3 linked regions of the Ancylothrix sp. D3o genome follow. The protein of the gene in region 1 interacts with the protein of each later gene in a pairwise test. Links are inferred from orthologs where the notes say so. Each region holds a gene or a part of one and is shown in the gene's direction. Other genes may lie near its edges.

The links.
Region 2: the proteins of ftsZ (region 1) and rlmN interact in binary tests that used the Escherichia coli proteins (3 or more experiments, as listed by UniProt). The link is inferred for Ancylothrix sp. D3o from one-to-one orthologs.
Region 3: the proteins of ftsZ (region 1) and NG798_RS08395 interact in binary tests that used the Escherichia coli proteins (3 or more experiments, as listed by UniProt). The link is inferred for Ancylothrix sp. D3o from one-to-one orthologs.

The regions. Positions count from the first base shown.
Region 1 is NZ_JAMXEX010000001.1:277,439-283,571, reverse strand. The notes cover bases 1-2,863. They hold ftsZ (cell division protein FtsZ), read left to right. Parts: upstream 1-724; coding sequence 725-2,002; downstream 2,003-2,863. Other genes in these bases: NG798_RS01370 (S8 family peptidase), read left to right, coding at 2,655-2,863; NG798_RS01375 (hypothetical protein), read right to left, coding at 2,066-2,467; NG798_RS01385 (cell division protein FtsQ/DivIB), read left to right, coding at 1-594. Also shown: more of NG798_RS01370, read left to right, coding at 2,864-4,433; NG798_RS01365 (hypothetical protein), read left to right, coding at 4,430-4,663; NG798_RS01360 (CHAT domain-containing protein), read left to right, coding at 5,678-6,133. UniProt on the Escherichia coli protein: Essential cell division protein that forms a contractile ring structure (Z ring) at the future cell division site. The regulation of the ring assembly controls the timing and the location of cell division.
Region 2 is NZ_JAMXEX010000011.1:44,770-50,791, reverse strand. Bases 2,219-4,970 are described here. They hold rlmN (23S rRNA (adenine(2503)-C(2))-methyltransferase RlmN), read left to right. Parts: upstream 2,219-2,965; coding sequence 2,966-3,976; downstream 3,977-4,970. Other genes in these bases: NG798_RS17975 (tetratricopeptide repeat protein), read right to left, coding at 4,874-4,970; NG798_RS17980 (replication restart DNA helicase PriA), read right to left, coding at 4,118-4,294; NG798_RS17990 (ATP-binding protein), read left to right, coding at 2,219-2,787. Also shown: more of NG798_RS17990, read left to right, coding at 1-2,218; more of NG798_RS17975, read right to left, coding at 4,971-6,022.
Region 3 is NZ_JAMXEX010000003.1:234,786-240,978, forward strand. What follows is about bases 1,688-4,610. They hold NG798_RS08395 (rod shape-determining protein), read left to right. Parts: upstream 1,688-2,606; coding sequence 2,607-3,614; downstream 3,615-4,610. Other genes in these bases: NG798_RS08385 (SIMPL domain-containing protein), read left to right, coding at 1,688-1,812; NG798_RS08390 (single-stranded DNA-binding protein), read right to left, coding at 1,827-2,201; mreC (rod shape-determining protein MreC), read left to right, coding at 3,721-4,610. In the rest of the region: NG798_RS08375 (PD-(D/E)XK nuclease family protein), read right to left, coding at 1-275; NG798_RS08380 (EVE domain-containing protein), read right to left, coding at 364-786; more of NG798_RS08385, read left to right, coding at 1,030-1,687; more of mreC, read left to right, coding at 4,611-4,638; rod shape-determining protein MreD, read left to right, coding at 4,628-5,206; NG798_RS08410 (HAD family hydrolase), read right to left, coding at 5,363-6,148. UniProt on the Escherichia coli protein: Forms membrane-associated dynamic filaments that are essential for cell shape determination. Acts by regulating cell wall synthesis and cell elongation, and thus cell shape.

The DNA.
Region 1 (6,133 bases):
CAACCCCAAGAAATTGCCCAAAAGCTAGAAACCGCCGCCCCCATTGCCAAAGCCACCGTCCACCGGCATCTTTTCCCCCCTGGCTTAACTGTCCACATTAAAGAACGTTATCCTGTAGCCATTGCTCAACTCAGCCAGGGCGCGTTAGATGCCAAACAAAAAGACTCCGGCAATTCGACTTCGCTCATTGTAGGCGTCCTTGACGAAAACGGCTGGTGGACTCCATTAAAAAATTACACAGCCCTCCAGCAAACTATTCCCCTACCTTCGTTAAAAGTCATCGGCAACCCCAGCAACTATCGGGAGAATTGGCCCCAACTTTACCAAACCCTCAGCCAGTCTCCCGTCAAAGTTTCAGAAGTTGACTGGCAAGATTCAGGCAATGTAATTTTAAAAACAGAAATTGGAACTGTCCATCTTGGCCCGTACAGTTCTAAGTTTGACGAACAACTGCAAGTTATTGATCGAATGCGCCAATTACCCAAACACCCGCGTTACAGTCAGATCGCCTACATTGACCTTAAAAACCCCCAATCCCCAGCTATTAAACTGCAACCGGGTAAAATTCAGCCACCCGCTGCCAAATCTCCCTAGCAGGGGAACTAGGCTTTGGCCATGCCTCCCCCAGTACCAGGTACGGTTGGTTGCAAAGCGCAACATCCCCTATAGTTGACAACAAGAACCGGCCACCTGAAGCGTTGTTTATTTACCTTAGCTAATACCAATGACACTTAATAGTAAAATAGGGCTTGAAAATGACAGCCCGCATTCCCAAGGGCAAACAGGTTTTCCGACTAGCGCGGATAATTCAAATCCTTTCGGTAACGCTGGCTTATATATAAATCAAAATCGAGATCCGAAAGGCATGGCTGGGGAAGAATCAAGGAGTGGAGATATTGTGCCCAGCAGCGTAGCAAGAATTAAAGTAATCGGTGTCGGCGGTGGTGGCGGCAATGCCATTAATCGCATGATTGCTAGTGAAATTTTGGGAGTTGAGTTTTGGTCGGTTAATACCGATGCTCAAGCTCTCAGCCAGTCTGAAGCACCTAAAAGACTGCAAATTGGTCAAAAATTGACGCGCGGACTCGGTGCCGGGGGCAACCCTGCTATCGGCCAAAAAGCCGCTGAGGAATCCCGCGATGAAATTGCCCAAGCTCTAGGGCAGTCTGATTTAGTGTTTATTACCGCCGGCATGGGTGGGGGCACCGGCACTGGTGCTGCTCCTATTGTGGCGGAAGTGGCTAAGGAGTTGGGCGCGTTAACGGTGGGAGTTGTTACCCGTCCGTTTACTTTTGAAGGACGCCGCCGCCTTAGCCAAGCTGAACAAGGGATCGACGCCCTGCAAAGCCGGGTTGACACGCTGATTGTTATTCCAAATAACAAACTTTTAGACGTTATCCAGGCAGATACGCCGGTTCAAAAAGCTTTCCGCGAAGCTGATGATATTCTCCGCCAAGGTGTTCAGGGCATTTCGGATATCATTACGATCCCAGGGTTGGTAAATGTGGACTTTGCCGATGTCCGGGCCGTTATGGCAGATGCCGGTTCGGCTTTGATGGGTATTGGAATTGGTTCTGGCAAGTCAAGAGCCGTTGATGCTGCTTCCCAGGCTATTTCTTCGCCATTTTTGGAGTCTTCTATCGATGGCGCAAAGGGCGTTGTCTTTAATATCACAGGCGGAACTGATCTTACTCTTCACGAAGTGAGTGCAGCGGCAGATATTATTTATGAAAACGTCGATCCCAATGCCAATATTATTTTCGGGGCAGTTATTGATGAGCGGGTTCAAGGTGAAATTAGAATTACGGTGATTGCCACCGGCTTTTCACCCGAAACGGTGGTAGGTGCACCGGCAGCAAAAACTGCTCCGGCACCACGTCCGGTTACTCCCACCAGCAGGCCGGCAACGCCACCCCCACCGGCACCGGCATCCGAACCTCAAAAAGCCCCTGATGGTTTAGATATCCCAGACTTTTTGAAGCGCCGGCGTCCCCCTCGCTAAAGCGCCTCTCTAACAATCAAGAAACTCGGTTTTTCTCAAAAGACCGGGTTTCTAAATCTACTCTCAACCTTGTTTTAAAGATTTTGCCCACTCGGCGGCGAGGGGAATTTCTGTAAAGGGAATTCGCTGGGGAGTAAGCTTGCCAAAGCTGAATTCCAGTTCAATTTTTTTGCCTTGGGTGGGGGGTGTATTAGCATCCACCGCAACTCCATCTACCAAAAACCGTATTTCTGTAACATCATCAAGGGAAAAACTTTGCAGATTAACCGGCCCCTTCTTTGTCGGTTTTCCCCAGGTTAGTTGATTGCCGGTTTTCCCTAAAACTGCATAAATATCATATTTGGCTTGTTCAAATTGTTTGGCCCACAGACGATAGGCTTCTACTTTTTGATATTCGTTACTGCCGGCCCAAGCCAACCATATAAAAACCGCCAAGAGTGGCAACCACAGCAAACCCCGTTCCATTTTATATCTTAGATTTTCGATTTAAGGATTGGTAGAAAATAACGCTTTCTCGAAAAACTCCCAGAAAGCAATTCATGCAATTTTATAGTAAAAATTCCTTTTTTTCAAGATTAGCTCCCGACTTAGGCCAAATGTAATACCCTTAAGCTATCTTCAAGATACACCCGCACGACCTTAGAGGTGTTTTATGCGAAAGTTTTTCCTGCTATCCCTATTTATTGTTGGGGTGGCTGTTGCTTTGTTCAATTTCAAAGGTTTGGCAAATCAAGGCAGTTTTAATCAAATTGTGCTGGATTTCCGCGAGGATATACCAGCTTCTCAAATTGAAACACAACTCAGCCAGCTTTCCCAGCAGTACGGCGTTACTCCTCAACTCAACAGTGAGTTTTCAGTATCAGATAATGTCTATATTGTCAAGGGGAATAAGCAACTTCTTAAAGCTTTGAAAAAATCCGATCTGCGACAATCAACAGAATTCATTGAACCGGATTATATTTACAGCGTTTTGGAAATTCCCAATGATCCCATGTATCATCAGCAGTGGAATTTTCGCAGCATTAATATTGAGAAAGCTTGGGAAGAAAGCAAAGGCAATGGCGTAACGGTGGCTGTCATAGACACCGGCGTCACACCCGTAGCAGATTTAAAAGATACAAACTTCACCCCAGGCTACGATTTTGTCAACGATAAAACCGAGGCTGCCGACGATAACGGACACGGTACCCACGTTGCCGGCACCATTGCTCAAAGTACAAATAACGAGTATGGCGTGGCCGGTATTGCCTATCAAGCCAGTATTATGCCGCTGAAAGTTTTGGCATCTTCCGGCGGTGGCACCATTGCTGATATTGCGGAAGCGATTAAATTTGCGGCTGATAATGGTGCCGATATCATTAACATGAGTTTGGGTGGCCCTGGTGAAAGCCAACTCATGCAAGAAGCCATTGATTACGCTCACAGTAAAGGCGTTGTGATTATTGCCGCCGCCGGAAACAGTGCTGATAGCTCGGCTGGCTATCCGGCTCGTTATCCTAACGTGGTGGGAGTTGCGGCGCTGGATGCTTCCGGGCAAAAAGCCTTTTATTCTAATTTTGGGGCCGGTGTGGATATTTCAGCACCCGGTGGCGATACCACAAATGGTGAAGTTGGCGGAATTTTGCAAAATACCATTGATGAGCAAGGAAACTCAATTTTTGCCGCTTATCAAGGCACGAGTATGGCGGCGCCTCACGTTGCTGGCGTGGCGGCTTTGATTAAAGCTGCCGGTGTTCAAGAACCAGAAGAAATTGTGCGGATCTTGAAACAGTCAGCGCGGACGGTTGCAGACGATCCGCTTAATCATTTTGGGGCCGGTCAATTGGACGCAGCAGCGGCGGTGCAGTTGGCAACCAAGGGCCAGATTACCTTCCGCGATTTCTTCCGGTGGTTGCGGGATAATGGCTATTTGAATCCTCGCTTTTGGATTGATGGCGGCGCGGTGGCGCTGTTGCCAAAACTGGCGATGGTGTTGGGTTCTTATATGTTGGCTTGGTTTTTGCGAAATTATTTCCCGTTTGCTTGGAGTTGGTCGCTTTCTTCCGGTTTGGTAGCTGGAAGTTCAGGTTTGTTTTTCCTGCGCGGCTTGTATATTTTTGATCTTCCCCAATGGCCTTTTCGGGCAATGGGTAGCTCGATTCCTGAATTGGGGAATGTTGTTCAGGGGAGTAGCGCTTTGAATCCGCTTTTTGCTTCAGCGTTGATTCCTGTGGGGTTGGTGCTGTTGCTGTTGGGCCACAAGTCTTTAAAGTGGTTTGCGATTGGTACGTCTTTGGGCGTGGCGAGTTGTTTGGCGGTGACGGCGCTTATCTCGCCGAATGTTTGGCTGTTGGGAGGCGGTTTTGTCGCCCAGGGATTTTTGGTGATAAATGCGCTGCTGTGTTTTGGTTTAGCAAAATTAGCTGCAAAATCTGAGGGGGTAGTTGTATGAGTGTGACGATTCAGGGCAAAATAGAAAGGAAAGGCTTCGGCCCTGGAACTTGGGCACTGGTATCAGAAAAGGGTGAAAGCTACGAAATTCATCAGGGAGCGCCGGCAGAGTTGCTCAAGTCGGGCCTAGAAGTCAAGGTTAAAGGGAAAGTCCGTGACGACGTGATGAGCTTTGCCATGATTGGGCCGGTGCTGGAAGTGGAAGAGTTTTCCGTCCTCAATTCGGATTGATCCCACCGGGGGCTGCGTCCGGGTGCTTGTTAAATACTCACTTTTTTGTTTTGCCTCAGTATGTCGTTACGCTTTAGCAGTATCTACCTGCGATGCGGCTGCATTCAGATTCTCTGAGGGGCAAAACAAATTTAATATCCCCTTTGCCTATTTGGCAGGGGGGGTAGGGTGAGGTTTGTGAATCTACTAGCAAAAAGCAAAAAAAACCCCGGTTGGTTTAACCGGGGAGCTTAATCAGGGTGCATCTACCATTTCTTTTTCCTAGGATGAGTGAAGTTAATCCGGAAAAGCTGAAGAAAGTTTTAAACTTTAAGGCTTGATGCTCATTAGGGGAAAAGAAGAGGAAAGTAGGGTTAAAAGCAGAAAACAAAAGGTTTTTTATGAATGCCTAAAAATTGAATCAAAATTTATTAGTTAGGATCAAGGGAAGAGTGATAAAAAAAACAAAAATCCCGGCCTAAAACGACCGGGAGCATCAATCAGGGTGCATCTACCATTCCAAGTTTCTGCGGTTGATGGGGTGCGTCAGGAAAATTTAAAAAAGAAATTGGTGAGAAGGTGGGGAGAAATTTTTGGGGGTATGACAAGCTGAATTTGGTGCCGGTTGGGGTTGGGAAAAATTAGGAATTTGTCTACATTTTTAGGCCATAAGAAAAGAATTGCCAAATAAAAAACCCCAGCAATGGTTAGCCAGGGCAATCTATCAGGGTGCATCTGTTAATAGTGTTCTTAGGGGTGCTGATGCAATCCGGAAAAATCTGTTATCTATTAGTAGTACCTGAAAAGTTTAGGCTAGGTGGTAACTTTTCCCATCAATAGGTAGTCGGATTGTTTGAATCAATAAAATATTGAGGTCTGGAGTCAATAGTTTTTAGCTACGGTGCCGGCTTTTCTGGCGCTGGGGGGTGGGAAACCCTCTTGTGGCTTCAGCCAAAAAATTGCGACAATACAGACAAATTGATATGAGTGTGTATTTGTAGCACATAATCGAATTCTAAGAGCAGGACTGACGTTGTGACTCAGGAACTAGAATTTCAAATTTCAGTAACCCCGGTTCGGGGTAATGAATATCTTGTGAGAACGGAAGATGTGGTGCAGGGGGCGCCATTGGCCGAGGAAATTTTAGAGTGGCCGGTGGATGACTGGCTTGTGCGTGCTTGTCAGCTTATGAATGACCCGTTGCTGGGTTTGTTAGAGGAAAGTGATATGGCTTGGCCTTCGCAAACTGGGAATGGGAAAACGAGTCTAGGAGAGGTCGGTTCTTCGCCTGAAGCTGGGGTGGCGAGTTTGGTTGCTTTGGGCCGGCAGCTTCATCAGCATTTATTTCAAGGTAGGCTGCGTGATAGTTGGATATCAGCCCAAAGTATTGCTCAGCACCGGCGCTCTCAGTTACGTCTGCGTTTGGCGTTGAAAGGTGATGTTTTGCCGCGTTTACCTTGGGAAGTTCTCCACGACGGCAACCGGCCTATT
Region 2 (6,022 bases), on another replicon or contig:
TTGCTGTTGTGGCTGGGGCCGGCACCGGCGGCACATTCGGCTTTGGGGGCTGCGGCTATGTATGTGTGGCTGCCTGGGGCGATTGTGGGAATTTTGCTGAATTTGCAAGTTAGACGTTTAGGGATTCACTGGCCTAATATTTCTGGGGGAACACCAAATTATGCTGCCCGTTTGCTGAAAAAATATCCGCTGTTGGCGAGGTATGGGGCGCTGGGCTATTGGTTGGGGTGGGTTTCTGTGCCTGCAATGAATGCAATTATTTTATCTGACTTGATTAAAGCGAATTTGGAGCCGTTGGGTCTTTTTTACCCAGAAACTTTGTTAAAAATTGGCTTCACAGCTTTGCCTTATATTGTGGCGTTTAGCGGCACTCGGGCGTTAGGAATTTTGCATTTGTGTTTTGTTGTGCCGGCGATTGGGTTTTTGTTGGCTTTTTGCTTTCAAGGCACCGGCTGGCTGGCTTTTTCGCCGTCCTCTGGGGGGTTGTTGCCAACAAGTTGGCCGGAGTTTAATTTTGTTGAGTGGGCAAAATGGTTTTTCTTAGCTGTTTACGCGGTTTATGGTTGCGAAACTGCCTCGTCGTTTGTAGCAGATAGCCGCCGGCCTCGCGATACTCTGAATGGGCTTTCTTTTGCGGCTTGGCTGATAGTGCCGGTTTATGTTTTGGGTTCTTGGGTGTTGATGCGTTTAGCGACGGGCCCGAATTTAGGCGACAACACATTTTTGCACTTGGTGAATGCTTCTTTGCCTTTTTGGGGAAAATCGGCTTCTTTGTTGGTGACGTTTTTGCTGGCGGCGGGTGCTTGGCTGAGTAGTGCGACGGCGGTTTCTAACTCGCCGCGTGTTTTATATCAACTTGGGCTTGATGGTTATTTGGCGCCGGTGTTTACGGCGGTTTCTCGGCGCGGGGTTTTTGGGCCGGCTTTAATTTTAAGCTTTGCTGCTAGTCTAATTTGTCTTGTCTGGGGCGATGTGTCTCATATTGTGATGGTGACGGGCACCGGCTATCTGTGCAGTATGATTGCCATTCATTTCGGGTTGTGGTTAAACCGTCGCCAGCGTCATGTTCTTTGGCCTAACTTTTCTTTGGGTTTTTTGGCGATAGAAGTTGTTGTTTTAGGGGTGGGCGGTTTAGCTTGGGGCTGGCAATATTTGCTGTTGGGATTGTCTTTGCCGCTGTTTATTTTGGGGGCGGATTTTCTTATTCGTCGCTCGTCTTCTCCTTGGTTTCGCCTTCAGAAGTGGAATGAATTATATCAAATTCGTTCCCGCAGCAAAATGGAAGATTTTGTTTTGCTTCAAGTGAGCGTTTTGCTATTTTTATTGTGTTCGGCTTTGGCAATTGGTTGGTTTGTCAGGGGGCAAATTTATAGCATTTCTTGGAATGTCAGTATTGATTTGTTTGTTGTGCTAATGATAACAATGGCTTTTGTGGGGGTGGCAATTGCTTGCTGGACAAGTTTGCCGCAGGTGATGTCTATTGTTGAAATGCAGCAAGAATCTGAGCATTTGTTTAAAATTGCTTTGGATGCTATTTTGGTTCTGGATGAAAACGGTTTAATTAGTCAGGTAAATCCAGCGGCTGAGAAGTTATTTAAACTTCCGGTTCATCGGTTGGTAGGTCGCTTGGTGAGTGAGTTTTTACCAAATTTGCCGGCTTTGCCTGCTCAATGGCCGAGCCGGTGTGAGCAAACTTTAAATAATATTATTCAACCACTGTTTATTGAAGTGACGATTTCCGACCGTTCTCACCAGTTTGGTTGTGAATATGTGGCTATTTTAAGGGATATTTCTCAGCGAAAACAGGCAGAAATAGAGTTGCGTTCAGCGCTTGACCGGCAGGAAGAATTAACTGAGACGGCGCTTGCTCAAGCTGAACAGCTTGCCAAAATGCTGAAAGAGTTACAGGAAACTCAAACCCAGCTTATTCAAACTGAAAAAATGTCTAGTTTGGGACAATTGGTGGCTGGGGTAGCACACGAAATTAACAATCCTGTCAATTTTATTTATGGCAATCTGGATTATGTCAGCAATTATAGTCAGGATTTACTGGACTTAATTCTACTGTATCAAAAATATTATCAGAAAAATCCAGAGATTGATGCCTACATCAAAGATATGGATTTGGAGTTCATGGTGGAAGATTTGCCAAAAATTATTTCTTCTATGAAAATAGGAGCAGAACGTATTTGTCAAATTGTTAAAACCTTACGAAATTTTTCGCGGTTTGATGAAGCGGAAATGAAGCCGGTTAATTTGCACGAGGGTATTGAGAGTACGCTGGTAATTTTGCAGAGCAAGATCAAGGCTAAGGCTGATTTTCCGGGAATTCAAGTAATTAAAGAATATGGAGATTTACCGGAGGTTGAGTGTTATGCCGGCCAGCTAAATCAGGTGTTTATGAATGTGATTAGTAATGCAATTGATGCTTTAAAAGAAAAAAGTGATTTTTATCGCATGGGGTATATTCCTGAGAACGCTGATGCTAATTTTAACGTAAGTGCGGCTGTAATGCCTACGATTTGGATTCAGACGCAGTTGATAGATAAAAATCGGGTAATAATCTGTATTAAAGATAACGGCACGGGCATTACTGATGCTGTAAAAACAAGGTTGTTTGATCCATTTTTCACCACAAAAGCTGTGGGTCAAGGGACAGGATTGGGATTATCAATTAGCTATCAAATTGTAGCTCAAAAGCATGGCGGTGTTTTGAGATGTATTTCTCAACCGGGAGAAGGTTCTGAGTTTCAAATTGAGATTCCTATCAGCCAAAAAGTAAAGTAATGTAAGGCTGTCTGACTACTCTGAAATGGCCGGTGTTGCCCACAGGGGGCCGGCAAAGTTTTATTAGCCTATCAACTACCCTACAGGTGATGCTAAAATAAAAAAAAATGGGAACAAAAAAATCACCATTTCCCCATTGAATAAAATTGAAAATCTAACATCTAAAATCAGAAATCCTATGGTGGCTTTATTAGGTCTTTCTCAACCGGAATTAAAAGAATGGGTGCAACAACAAGGACAGCCGGCCTATCGGGGGCAGCAGTTGCACCAGTGGATATATCAAAAAGGAGCGCGATCTTTAGGAGACATTACGGTATTTCCTAAGCAATGGCGGGAAAGTATGGCAGAGGTGGCGATTGGCCGGTCGAGTATTTATTATCGTTCGCAAGCAGGCGATGAAACGGTAAAATATTTGCTCAAGTTGGCGGATAATCAAATTATTGAAGCGGTGGGAATTCCTACAGAAAAACGCTTGACGGTTTGTGTTTCTTCGCAGGTTGGTTGTCCGATGGGGTGCGATTTTTGTGCCACCGGCAAGGGTGGTTTTAAACGCAATTTGGCTGCCCATGAAATTGTCGATCAAGTGTTAACGGTACAGGAAGATTTTGGCCGCAGGGTGAGTAATGTTGTGTTTATGGGGATGGGGGAACCGTTGCTTAATACTGAGAATGTGTTGGTGGCGTTACGTTCTTTGAATGAAGATGTGGGAATTGGCCAGCGAAATATGACGGTTTCGACTGTGGGAATTCGCCACCGCATTCTGGAATTGGCAGAACATAAATTACAAGTGACTTTGGCGGTAAGTTTACACGCTTCTAATCAAGTTTTGCGGGAAAAATTAATTCCGAGTGCGCTGCGTTATCCGCTGGATGAGTTGATGGCAGAATGTCGGGAATATGTGAAGATTACGGGGCGAAGATTAACGTTTGAATATATTTTGCTGGCGGGTGTAAATGATTTGCCAGAACACGCAGAAGAACTGGCTGAACTTATGCGGGGGTTTCAATGTCATGTGAATTTGATTCCTTATAATCCTATTAATGAGGTGGATTATCAGCGACCATCAAAAGACCGTATTTATCAGTTTGTGAAGGTTTTGGAGGAGTATAATGTGGCGGTGAGTGTACGCTATTCTCGCGGTTTAGAGGCGGATGCGGCGTGCGGACAATTACGGGCTATGAAATCTTAGGCCGGTTTGATTGCTATTTTTAAAGTACAGTTTAACAGCTTTTAAAAACCCGGTTTTTTACAGAAACCGGGTTTTTGGTATAGCTAAGTATTTAAAAAGCTATAGATATTATTCTACTTGGTTTAAAGCGATGTCATCGAGTTACCGACTAGCTTTGATGCCGGGGGCGTAGGCTTCGATGACTTTGCCGGTGAGTGAGCAAGTAATCATTAAATAATCACAGCTATTGCATTGAGTGCGCCTTAAATGATGAGCAAGAACGTAATCTCGCTCAGCATGATCACCACAGTTGGGGCAACGAATTTTTTCGCTGTTCATTTTAAACTCTCTATGTTTTGCTAGGTTTTTTGGAAAGGCAACTCAAAAAAGAATAAGTAGCCAAATTTACAAGTATTTGCACCCTGAATTGAAGAATTTAACTTTAAAGTGATTTTCACAGGAATTTGCTTCGGCAAAGCTGAGCTTTATCTTTTTTTTATTATGTCAATGATTTTAATGAGTGTCAAATCTACAGGCTGGGGATCGTGCTTTTAGGGGTGATCCCGCTTCCAAAGCTATTTGGGGTGATTGTTGAGAAATACAGAGAACAACGAAAATAACAAGGAAGAAAATGTTAAATATTACCCGCCAGGGCGGCCAAAAATTGATCAGCCTTTGAAAAAATGCTGATTTAATTTCTCAGGGATTGAGGTTTAAGCTATAAAAATCGAGGCAACAGTTCGCCAAAGGTGGCGGGTTTAGAAGCTTGAAAAATTCTTAAAGTATCTGGAGAACAAGATAGGCTACACCGATAAATCTATGTTAAGGGGTACATGACTCTCTAGGGAAAAAGATTTTTACTGGGCGATATAGTTGTGGTTAAAACCCGATTTGTTTAATAAACCGGGTTTTTAATTCTTAAATTCTTAACCCCATTTCTTTTAAGCTTTGGCGCAACTTAGCGGCTGCGGGTGACTGTTGTTCTTCATAGCGAGTTATGGCTTCTCGAAAAGTGTCTAAACTTTCAAAAACATTGCCGGCTTTCAGTAAAGCAACGCCTAAGTTTTGATAAGCTTCAGCAAAGTTGGGATTGAGAGCAATTGCTTGCCGGTAGCACTTTATGGCATCTTGTAACTGGCCTTTATCTTTGTAAGCAATGCCTAAATTAAAATGAGCCGTTGCCAAAGTCGGGTCAAGTTCTAAAACCGTTGTATAAGCAATTATCGCGCCGGTGATGTCGCCGGTTTCCAGCAACAAATTGCCATAATTATTATAAGTTCCCAGTTTAATATAAGGTAAAACCGGCATTTCCATTGCGGCTAAATAATGAGACTTTGCCTGAGAAGCTTTCCCAATGCGGCTGTAAGCAATGCCTAAATGATAATGGAGTTCATAAAGCACCGGCACCTCAACAGGTTTTCGTGTTCGCCAAGAAGGAACCCCGCGCAAACCAATTTCTAGTAATTGAATTCCCCGCTCAATTTTGCCACTTCTGACATACAAAGCACCCAATTTACTGCAAGTGTAGGGATCATTGGGATACTGAGATAAATAAGCTTCCATTGCCGAAGCAGCCCGGTTAAATTTATTTTGGGCACCGATTGCTTGTTCGGTGTAACCTTCGTGAGAGATAGCAACTTCTGCGAGTTCTAAAATTTGCCAGTTAGGCTGTTTTTCTAACAGTTCCGCCACACTATCATCAACCATTGCATGATAGGGGTGAGTAAAATAAAGTTCGGGATGATGGCGAAACAAACGCGACACCATCGAGTAAGGAGACTGAGCGGCGCCGACTTCGTGACGAATTAAATTAATGAGGATACACTGCTCATTTTGCATGGCTTGTCTCATCAGCGGCACAATTTCTGGTTTAAGTTTTTCATCTGCATCCAGTACAATTACCCAATCGCCGGTGACAAAACGCAGCGCCTCATTGCGAGCAACAGCAAAATCATTACACCACTCAAAAAAATAGACATTGGCTCCCAATTCTTGGGCAATTTCCACCGTGCGATCTGTAGAGCCGGTGTCTAAAACCACCATTTCGTCTACCACATCTTTAACACT
Region 3 (6,193 bases), on another replicon or contig:
TAAAAATTGAGAATTTCTTCACCTTCTTGAACTTGAGCCGGTTTCAACTTTGAAGTGTGCTGACTCCAGCACTTTTCTATCCAACTTCTCGGCGGTTTTGGTTCTAAATAAGACCATTTCCAATAAATATCAGCCAAAGTGTTATGCAAAGCATTGCCTAAAGCATCCGCACCCCCAAAACTCTTAGGCTTTATTCCCCTTTCATAGCGGAAATAATAAGCTTGCGGACATTGTTGATAGGACTGCAATTTTGTCGCAGATAATTGATAAGCCATAATTTACAACCTCTGGAAAATTGACTTGCATTTCCTCACCCTCAGCTTAGCCAAAATTCGCCCAAATTTCCAAGCCAAAAATATTGTCTTATTTCCCCAAATCTTCAACCCCAGCAAGCGCAAGAATTCGCTGCCAATGTGCCTCAGAAACCGCTACCACCGAAAGACGCGATAACCGAATTAAATCAAAACCCTCAAAATCCTTATCAGCCTTAATTTCTGCCAAAGTCACAAATTTTTTTACTCGCCGCACAGCACGCACATCTACCACAACACGCTTAGGATCATTTAAGGCTGGATCGGGGTAAGCTTCGCTCATTATTTCCGCAATTCCTACAACTTGTCTTTGTTTGCCGGTATGGTAAAATAACGCTAAATCACCAGGCATCATAGAACGCATATTTTTGAGAGCTAAAGCATTATTAACTCCATTCCAAACTGCCTTAGTTTCCTGAACTAAATCTGTATAAGAATACTCATCAGGTTCGCTTTTTAACAACCAATAATTCATAGTAGTGATGAAGGTTTGGGGATTGGGGAAAAGGCAAAAAACATCAAGTCAAACTCCAAAGCAGTTACTAAAACTGTAACCTATCGAACCTACAGGATTAAGCAGTGCCACAGTAGAACCATACAACAAAAAGCATCTGTAAGAGTGGCGCGGGCATCTTGCCAGCGATTGCTGATTACCGCCGCAGGCGAGACACCGGCACCACTGAGATGCAAAAATTATTGAGTGAGGAGAAAATTATCCATGTCTGTAAATCTTGCAAGCTTAAGCAAAATTAGCTCTCGAACCGTCCTGCAAGTTTTGCCCATAGCCTTGAGTTTGCTAAGCTTGAGTTTAACATTGCCAGTATTGGCTCAACAGCGAAACCCACAAGAGCAAAATCAAATTATCCAAGGAGTACCCGTGCGAACCTTAACAGTAACCGGCAGAGGTGTAGAATTAATCCCGACAACCATCACCCAAGTGCGCTTAGGCGTAGAAGTTCAGGCAAAAACAGCCCAAGAAGCACAACAAGAAGCCGCCAAACGTTCAACAGCCGTCGTGACATTATTAAAATCGCGGAATGTGGAAAAATTGGAAACCACCGGCATTAATTTAAACCCAATTTATAGCTATGAAAATAACACCCAAAAACTCACCGGCTATAGTGCCACAAATACCGTTAGTTTTCGTATTCCCACCGGCAACGCAGGAAACCTATTAGACGAAGCCGTAAAAGCCGGTGCAACACGCATTGATGGAGTAAGTTTTATAGCTTCAGACAGTGCAATTTCCACAGCCCAACAACAAGCCTTAAAAGAAGCAACACAAGACGCACAAAAACAAGCAGATGCCGTTTTGAGCGCCTTGAATTTAAGAGCAGGAGAAGTTATAGGCATACAAATTAATGGAGCCTATGCACCGCCGCCGGTGCCGGTGCCGATGCCAAAATTTGCCGATGCAAGAGCAGAAATGGCAGCCTCAACACCAATAGAGGGAGGTGAGCAGCAAGTCGAAGCAAGCGTCACCCTGCAAATAAGATATTGAGGCAGAATAGGCGGCTAAATTTCGCCACCCGCATAGCCGGTGCCACCGTTCATCATAGCCGCCTCGTTATCGCGTTTAGAACCCAAGAGATCCAACTTCTCAACTTTAATCACCGGCTTAGAACGTTGGGAGCCGGAGTTGCGATCTTGCCAATAGTCAAATTTTAGAGAGCCGGTGACACCGATTAAACTACCCTTGCGGACATAGCTACCAGCAATCTCTGCCGTTTTTCCCCAAATTTCCAAAGTAAACCAATCAGGCTCCTCTTTATTACGAGTTCTTCTGTCAACCGCTAACGTTAAATTGCACTTAACAGTACCAGACTCAAAATATTTCATGTCAGGGTCTTGGCCGGCACGGCCTACCAAATGGACGATATTAAGACTCATATTGCTTGTATGTCTTGATGTGCTGCACTGATCTTAGCTAAGGATCGACACAGTAAGTAACTTAGGGGTGATTGTTGATAGTTGCGGTGGTTTTTCGAGTAACCGAACGGAACTTAAAAAAAAACAACACCTGCGCCCCTTGAAAAAAAAAGCGGGCCTCTCTACAATAGCGGGCAGAGCGGCAATTGGCCATCACATTACCCGGATTGGGTAGGCGAAGCAATGGATGATCCTTATAACTTGCGAGTCAGTTGGCCAAAAAAAATAGCGGCCCAGACTAGACTCAGGGGAAAAAACGTAATAAAATCCAGCACGGCTACATCAGTAGTTACACAAAAAAAGCATTTGATTTTGGGGGCGTAGAAACTTGTGGGTCTTTTCAATCGGTTATCTTTATCGCGGGACATGGGTATAGACCTAGGTACAGCAAACACCCTAGTGTATGTATCTGGTAAAGGAATTGTCCTGCAAGAGCCCTCGGTGGTGGCTATTGACCAAAACCTAAAAGTACCGTTAGCCGTCGGAGAAGACGCTAGAAAAATGCTGGGCCGCACCCCCGGAAACGTGGTTGCCCTGCGCCCCCTACGCGATGGCGTCATCGCCGACTTTGACACAGCAGAATTAATGCTGAAGCACTTTATCCGTCGTGTGCATGAAGGCAAAACCCTTGTATCACCCAGGATCGTGATCGGTATTCCGTCAGGGGTGACGGGTGTGGAAAGGCGAGCGGTAATGGAAGCAGCTTCTCAAGCAGGGGCAAGAGATGTTTATTTAATTGATGAGCCGGTAGCAGCGGCCATTGGTGCAGGATTGCCGGTGGCTGAACCAACGGGCAACATGATTATTGATATCGGTGGTGGAACTACAGAAGTGGCAGTTTTGAGCCTCCAAGGAACCGTACTCAGCGAATCCGTGCGGGTGGCGGGCGATGAACTCACCGAAGCCATCACCCAGTATATGAAAAAGGTTCATAACCTAGTGATTGGAGAGCGAACCGCAGAAGAAATTAAAATTAAGCTCGGTTCAGCCTACCCGACAGTCGAAGATGATGATGCCATTATGGATGTGCGCGGTTTGCACCTTTTGTCAGGTTTACCGCGAACGGTGACTATCAAAGGGCCGGAGATCCGCGATAGTATGGCAGAGCCTTTATGGGTGATTGTCGAAGCCGTGAAACGAACGCTGGAACGCACGCCGCCAGAATTGGCTTCCGATATCATTGACCGAGGGATTATGTTGGCTGGGGGTGGCGCTTTGTTGAAAGGCTTGGATACCCTCATTAGTCACGAAACCGGCATTGTTACTCATGTGGCTGCTGATCCGCTTTCCTGTGTTGTGTTGGGAACAGGCCGTGTGCTTGAGAATTTCAAACAACTAGAGCGGGTGTTTAGCGGTCGTTCTCGCAATATGTAGTCGGTAGGGTTTAGGGTTTAGGGTTCATGGCAGCAATTACTTTGATGCTGTGAACAATGAACGCTAAACGGCGAATAATTTGATAGTGAACCACAACAAAAGTTAAATGTATTCATTGCGTCGCTGGTGGGATAGGCACGGGTTGCAAGTGGGGTTGGTGGCTGTCGCTATTGCTGGAGCTTGGGGAGTGCAGCAAACTCAAGGAGCGGTTATTTTTGAGATTTTCCGCACGCTCACCCTTCCTTTCCAGTCAAGTCCCTCCGCAGAAGAACAAATTGAAAAAGCTCGAATGATGGCACAGTCTGAGCGCCTTGTGGAGCTAGAAAATCAAAACCAAAAGCTTAAAGAGCTTTTGGGTTATGTCTCTACTACCAAGGACAAAGGTGTTATTGCACCTCTGATTGGCCGGTCTGCTAACCACTGGTGGCAGCAAGTCACTCTGGGGCGCGGTAGTCGAGATGGTATTAAAGAAGGTGATATTGTCACCGGCGCCGGGGGGTTAGTTGGCAGGGTGGAAAGTGTTTCTCAAAACACTAGCCGTGTGCTTTTGATTAGCGATCCCAGTGCTCGTGTGGGGGTGACTATTAGCCGCAGCCGCAATATGGGCTTTATGCGCGGCCAAGGTGCTAACCGGGCAGTTATGGAGTTTTTTGATAAGGTTCCTGATGTTCGTCCGGGTGATGTTGTCTCGACTTCGCCGGTGAGTGAGTTATTCCCTGCGGGTATTCCTGTTGGGCGCGTTGAGTCGGTTAACCTGAGCAAAAGTCCGGCACCGGAAGCGATTATTGAGCTATCGGTGCCTATTAATGTTTTAGAGTGGGTGGAAGTTAAGCCGAGCAAAATTCTGCCGGATAAGGAATTTTCGGCTCCGCCTCCTGTTCAAGATACCCGTCCTGCCGATGAGCCAAAAATTTATCCTGATGGCTCCCGCCCCGCTGAAACCGAACAGCCGGCTGAACCTCAACCAAACAACAGCACAGATGCTTCTACTGAAACGCCGCCGCAACCGCAGGATGAACTATAGATCGGCAATTAGAAGGGATTCTTGGAGTCGGGTGACTCGCCTGCGCCCCCAAACCCGTCGGTTGCTGAATACGCTGGTAACGCTTGCTTCTCTCTTATTATGTTTGTTGATTTTGCCGACTCGCCTCCCTGGCATGACTTTGCTGGGGATTGGCCCTAATTGGCTGTTAATTTGGGTCGTTGCTTGGAGTGTCAAGCGCAGTTGGTTTCTGGGGGCTGCTGCGGGTATTGCTCTGGGGTTGATTCAAGATGGTATGACTTCCCCTATCCCTAGTCATGCGCTTAGTTTGGGTATAGTCGGGATTTTGACGGCTCGCTTGCAAAAGCAGCGCTTTATTCAGGAAGATTTTATCTCGGTGGCTTTGATTGTGTTTGGCATGAGTGTGATTGCTGAGTTGATCACGGCTATTCAGTTCAGTTTTCTGGGTGAGCGCTCTTTGATGGAAATTTGGCATGACCGGCAACTTCTTGCTCTTTCTAGTGCTATCCTCAGCAGTCTTTGGGCTCCGGTTGTTTATTTTCCTCTCAATGTTTGGTGGGGACGCATGAAGTTAATTGAGTCGTCTTGATTTTGGGAAAATTCAGCGCTTTTAGGTGAAAAAAACTACAAGTTAAGGTTTGTCAATATCACTGTGAAGTCTACTTTGTGTGAGAAACCCGGTTTGTTTTATAAACCGGGTTTTTTAACATTCAGGAATTATTGCTAAGGGGCTATATAAGTTTTTTCAGGCTGCAATTCGCTGCTTTTGGGCGATTAAAAAATGACTCGCAGAAAGCAAATCGCTCATAATGTGATTAGGATTATATTGTGTTAGATATGTGCGGCTGCGAAGTCCACAAGTTAAAGCTATTGTGGGGACTGCACAAGCTTGTCCTGCTAATATATCGGCTTCTGTATCGCCAATCATCCATGCTGAGTCTGTGGCGACATTTTCTTTGGCAATGGCGGCTTTTAGTAGTTCTTGTTTGATGTCTGCATAGTTGTGATAAGCACTGTCGTCGTCTTGGGTTCCCCAAATGCTACTAAATAACCGAAGTAATCCGTAGTTTTGTAAGATTTGCTGGGCTTGTGTTTGCCGGCGTAGGGTGACTAATACTATGCGGAATCCTTGGGAGTGCAGCAAACCTATCGCCCATTCTACTCCGGGTTGCAGCCGGTCTTTGTGCAGCAAGTCGGGCTGGTTGACAATTTCTTGCACTCGTGCTAGGAAGGCTTCTATTTGTGAGCCTCTTAATCCTGAACGCATGGCAATTTCTGCATCGGGGATGCGGTTTTGTTTCATGTACCAAAAGCAATCTTTAGGGAGCGCTGTAACGGGCAATTGTATGTTTTTGGCTTGATAGTTTTCCTGAGTGTCTGCAAGTGCTTGCCGGTAGGTGCTGTAATAGCGATCTGATACATCTACTATTGGCCCGTCAAAGTCGCAAAATACCGTCATTTTTTGGCGGCAAAAAGCGCTTTTGGTTTGGGTGCCGGTGTAGTTGGTCATTTCGGAATTAGCTTGACTCATCTTCGCCACAAAACTTTACCTATGTTTTTGCTTTGATACACTTTT